DNA from 2 places in the Paenibacillus sp. KN14-4R genome. Region 1 is predicted to be linked to the other one. Evidence: riboswitches for the same ligand, from Rfam matches in the RefSeq annotation. Region 1 holds a riboswitch; the other holds the start of a gene.
The links. A riboswitch is a leader RNA that binds a small molecule or an ion and turns the genes downstream of it on or off. The one in region 1 is predicted to bind cyclic di-GMP.
Positions count from the first base shown of each region.

Region 2: it holds a riboswitch for cyclic di-GMP, as region 1 does, so the genes downstream of both, ACSBOP_RS16030 (MucBP domain-containing protein) here and ACSBOP_RS18690 (class D sortase) in region 1, are expected to answer to the same signal.

Region 1 is NZ_CP197466.1:3,795,147-3,797,628, reverse strand. Features, by position in the region: gene ACSBOP_RS18700 (ABC transporter permease) at 1-234, shown strand, start outside; gene ACSBOP_RS18695 (ABC transporter ATP-binding protein) at 239-997, shown strand; cyclic di-GMP riboswitch class I at 1,159-1,245, shown strand; gene ACSBOP_RS18690 (class D sortase) at 1,301-1,939, shown strand; gene ACSBOP_RS18685 (Cna B-type domain-containing protein) at 1,985-2,482, shown strand, end outside.
Region 2 is NZ_CP197466.1:3,267,720-3,270,201, forward strand. Features, by position in the region: gene ACSBOP_RS16030 (MucBP domain-containing protein) at 1-1,299, opposite strand, end outside; cyclic di-GMP riboswitch class I at 1,378-1,465, opposite strand; cyclic di-GMP riboswitch class I at 1,523-1,610, opposite strand; partial or broken gene ACSBOP_RS16035 (DNA-binding protein) at 1,766-2,482, opposite strand, start outside.

The DNA.
Region 1 (2,482 bases):
TTCGTTCTGATTGTCGGAATTGTTCTCGGCACGCTTCTGGCTAACACTCTCGGAGAGATGCTTGCGGGTGCGGTGATCTCCTCCTTTGGAGCGTCGACGTTTAAGTTTGCGGTCAATCCGCTTTCGGCGTATCTGTTTAGTCCGCTAATGATGATAGGTTCGGTACTTATCGCAACAATAATCGGCACATCGGGCGCGGGACAAATAAAAATTTCTGAAAATATAAAGGAGTAGGCATATGAAGAAGATTATTATCGGTGATCATATTGTAAAATCTTTCGGCGAGGGCGATGAAAAGCGCAATATTCTCGATGGAGTGTCTGCCTACATAGACGAGGGCGAGTTCGTTGCGGTTATGGGACCTTCGGGGTCGGGAAAATCAACGCTGATGTTTGCGCTAAGCGGAACGGATGGCGTTAATGACGGAAAGGTCGTTTTTGACGGTAGGGATTTATCGGCGGTCGGGGAGAATGAGCTTTCAGATATACGCAGAATAAAAATGGGATTTATTTTCCAACAGCCGACTATGCTTAAAAATCTGAATATTATCGACAACATCATTCTTCCGTCCATGCGGGGCAGCAGAAAAAACGCTGCAAAAATTACGGAAAAAGCAAGAGTTCTTATGAAAAGGGTAGGCATTGCGGAGCTTGAAAAGCGCGACATTACACAGGTTTCGGGAGGTCAGCTTCAGCGTGCGGGAATATGTCGAGCGCTTATGAACAGCCCCGAAATCATCTTCGGCGACGAGCCGACGGGTTCGCTCAACTCAAAATCTGCGCAGGAGATTATGGACATATTTTCCGATATCAACACGAAAGGTACTGCAGTTATGCTTGTAACTCACGACGCCAAGGTTGCGGCGCGGACGGAGCGTATTATGTTTATGCGCGACGGAACAATCGTAAGTGAGCTGAAGCTTCCGAAGTTTGACGGGGCGGATATGGATGGCAGGGTCGAGAAAGTAACGGTGAAAATGAGAGAAATAGGAATATGATATTAATTGTTAAGTGATACTCTGGCTATTGTTTCATTAGCAGAGGGGTGTCTCGTTCTGAAAAACTTTCACTTTTTTTATTTTCAAAAATTGACATTCATATATGCATGGTATATATTGGTCTATACCAATAAGCCATTAGGTCATAACTAAGGACAAATACATAAATATGGCACACTAATCGAAAGGTTAGGTCGCAAAGCTTTGGAATCTAAGAGTTACTGACTTATGATCGTCCGGCTGCAATTAACATTGTTAATGCAGTCTGGCGTTTTTTTGCGTTTAGGGGAGGTGAAAGGGTAGATGAATAAAAAAATCACGGCCATCCTGCTTATCGTTACTGGAATCGTGCTCATGGTATTTCCAAAAATGACGGAGATGTATCGTGATTATCAGCAACAACAGCTGCTCAAGGAATGGCAGGCGAGTCTTCATAACATTGACATCACGGAAGAACCTGTGGAGCAAGCACAGAAAGGCGTGAACCTCACATCTACCCTTCCCGCGGTTCGAGGCAGCGAAGACCATAAAGCCTTCAAAGAGGATGGGATTACAGAAGGAATTCTAACGATCGACAAAATAGATTTAGAGCTTCCCATTCTTCACGAAGCAACGCAAGAGAACATGAGAAAGACTGTCGCCAGTGTTGTGAATACGGGCAATGTGGGTGAAGTTGGGAATTATGCCATAGCCGGCCATCGAAGTCGGACGTATGGAAGGAATTTTAATAGGTTGGATGAACTGACTTTGGGGGATCAAATCAAGGTTAATAATGGAAGAGGACAGTTCGAATACACCGTAACGGAAAAGTTACGTGTCAAGCCAGATGAGGTGTGGGTACTTAAACCCGACGGCAAGGATAAGGAATTTACACTTATTACTTGTGATCCAATAATAAACCCTACCCATCGACTGATTATTAAAGGGAAAATAATAGAGTAGCCCAAATGCTACCTGATATAAAAAGGAAAATTAGGAGGAAACAGCATGAGCAGGCAGTCAAAAAGAGTATTTTCAATGTTTTTAACCATTATGATCTTTATGTTTACTATAGGTCAGAGTCTTGTACCTGTAATAGCAAATGCACAAGAATTGAATACAACCGGACTTGTTGATAGTTTCATGATTGACAAAACAAAATTGAATTACGGTGAACAGACTCAAATCACAGTGAATTTCAGTGATAAATCTGGAAATAAAATGAAGGCTGGAGACACACTAACATTAACACTGCCTCCAGAATTGCAAGGATTTAGTGGAACATTCCCATTAGAAAATGGCAAAGGAGATAATTTTGGTACTTGTCAAGTAACGAAAACGAATGTGGTATGTACATTTAGTGATACCGTTGAAAAACTTCAAAATATTAGAGGTTTTTTCTATTTTAAAGTAATGGGATCTTATATACCAGCGGGAGAAACAAAGACCATTGAAACTGATCTCGGTACTACTTTAGTTAAGCAATCGGTAACCATTGTTGGCCCA
Region 2 (2,482 bases), 530 kb from region 1:
TGATCCTTTTCCGATACTTACTTTCGGTACTTCAAACTCCTTTTTGGTTTGAGTAACAGTAGCATCATTATATGTGATTGTTGTCGTTCCATTAGTTGGATACAACTTACCTGATTCAGGATTTTTCTTTGGATCCATTTTTACTGTATAAGTTAACTGCGCTGGTGCGCCTTCAATTATGTTTCCGACTTTCCATGTAAATGTTTCTTTCGATGCGTCCCACACTAGTGTTCCTTGTGAAGTTGTATAATCGGATGCGGTAAGTTCTTTACCCTGCAACTTCAGATTGAAGAATTCCCCCATTGGATCAACAACGACTGCATCAGCTGCTGCATATACGCTTTTACCTGCTAGTTCGGTAAATACTTTATCTAATTCCGAGCTATTGGATGGATAGTAACCATCACTTTGAACATTCTTTAATACATAAGTAGCGTCCTCATTTCCATTTACTTCAAGACCTACTGTATAGATTTTTATTTTCGAATCTTTTACCATTTTAGCTTCTGATATCGTTCCAATTCCATGATCTTTAATTTCATATTTTTCATCAGGAACCCATACTGGCCACCAGCCTGAATTATCCCAATATCCAGGCTTCTTTATAATGCTGTATCCAGATGTCGAATAACTTTTACCTGTACCAATTTTGTTTTTGTAATTAAAATTAGACAATATAAAATTATGTTTACTACCGATCCATTGTGTGTAGTCAGCAGCTTTACTTGCTTGGTAGCTATACGTTGGTTCACCATCACTTAAAAGTACAATCGCTTTATTTTTAGCACTACTTTTTGAAAGCAACTCATTCGCACGTTTTATTCCTGCTTGGATGTTTGTGCCGCCTTCAGCTTCTATTTTATTAATTTGTTTTTTTAAACCTTCAGCTCCTGATGCACCAACAAAACCAGATACATCTTCTACATTCCCTGAAAATGATACTACTGCAACATTCGAAATCGATCCTTTACCCAACAACAGATCCACAAATTTGTTAGCAGCTTTTTTTGCGTTATCCATGCGTGTGCCTTCCATACTTCCAGACCGATCGATTACAATCACAACGTCTGAGCCAATCTTTAAATTTTTCCCCTCAGCTGTAAGTGTGACTTTCCATTCGTCTTTAATTGAAGTTGGCTCTGCTTTTTTCGTCAGGTTAATTGCTCCTGGATTAGGCCAGATAGGACCGTTACTAGGTGCAGTCTCTGCATAACTTTGAGAAAGTGTCCCTGGTAAAAGTCCCAATAGAATTGCAACCGTGCATAACCAAGTTACTAATCGCTTAAATACTAGTTTCATTGCTTTGTTTCCACTCCTTTAATAAATCGAAATAATCTTTTTACAAACAAAAAAATCCGATTGCAATAACATGATGTTATTTGCAACCGGACGATCATTAGTCAATTGACTTTTAGACTCCTGGCTTTGCGACCTAATCTTTCGAGTTAGTGTGCCTATTCAGTTGTGAATTCATGGACTAACAAAATAAAAAAGCCCCGCTGCATCAACATAAAAGTTCGTTAAATGCAACCGGACGATCATTAGTCAATTGACCCTTAGACTCCTGGCTTTGCGACCTAATCTTTCGAATTAGTGTGCCATATTTAATATTTTGTTCATAGTTTTACAAGTATTGCCAACCTATTCTCTACTATATTTTTTAAGTAGTATTTTGTCAACACCTTATTTTCGATTTTGACAAATAAACACCCTTCAACTCCAACGAGTCGAAGGGTGTCATTTTTACAAGATATATAAGTTACTTCCCATAAGCCCCATTTGCAAATGTGGATGGATCATACCATTTATATCCGCCCGACGGTTGTGACCATGGCTCATTTTTCGGTTCGATTGAATTCTGAGGAATTTCATTCTCAGGTCCTGCAGTAATAAGCTTTGTTTCTAGGCTCAGCTCTAGACCTTGCACTTGATCGAAGCTCTTGTACGTTTCATGTTTACCGAGCCAGTTCATGAGATTAATGAGTAGAACCCCGTCATCGCCTTCCTTAAATCCATCGTATGTCGTTTTGACTTTTCCATTACGCTCGTCTTTATACTTCGGTGTGGCATCTTCAACCGCAGAGGAGTCTCCGATAAAAGCCGCTTTTCCTAAACCGACTTTTGCCACTGCAACATATGGGCCTTCTTCAATTCCACCGCCTGCATAATTGCCTTTATCTACTTTATTCCCCCATACCGATGTCGTCTTTGGTAAATAGACAATTCCTTTGGCTTTATTCGGATCAAGGATAGCAAGCGTGCTGCCCGCATGCATCTCAACCGTTTGGACACCTTTCGTAATTCCGAAAGCCTGTGCAGGCTTCTCAACGATAGAAGGTGTTGTAATATCACCAAGAGCATTGTAGCGAAAACGAATGCCAAAATTCTGCCCGAGCCAATCTGAGCTTTGTACGTCTTGCATAGCTGCTGATGCTTTTTCACCTGCATTCATACCTTTGGTTGGATCGTTCCACGCTCCTCT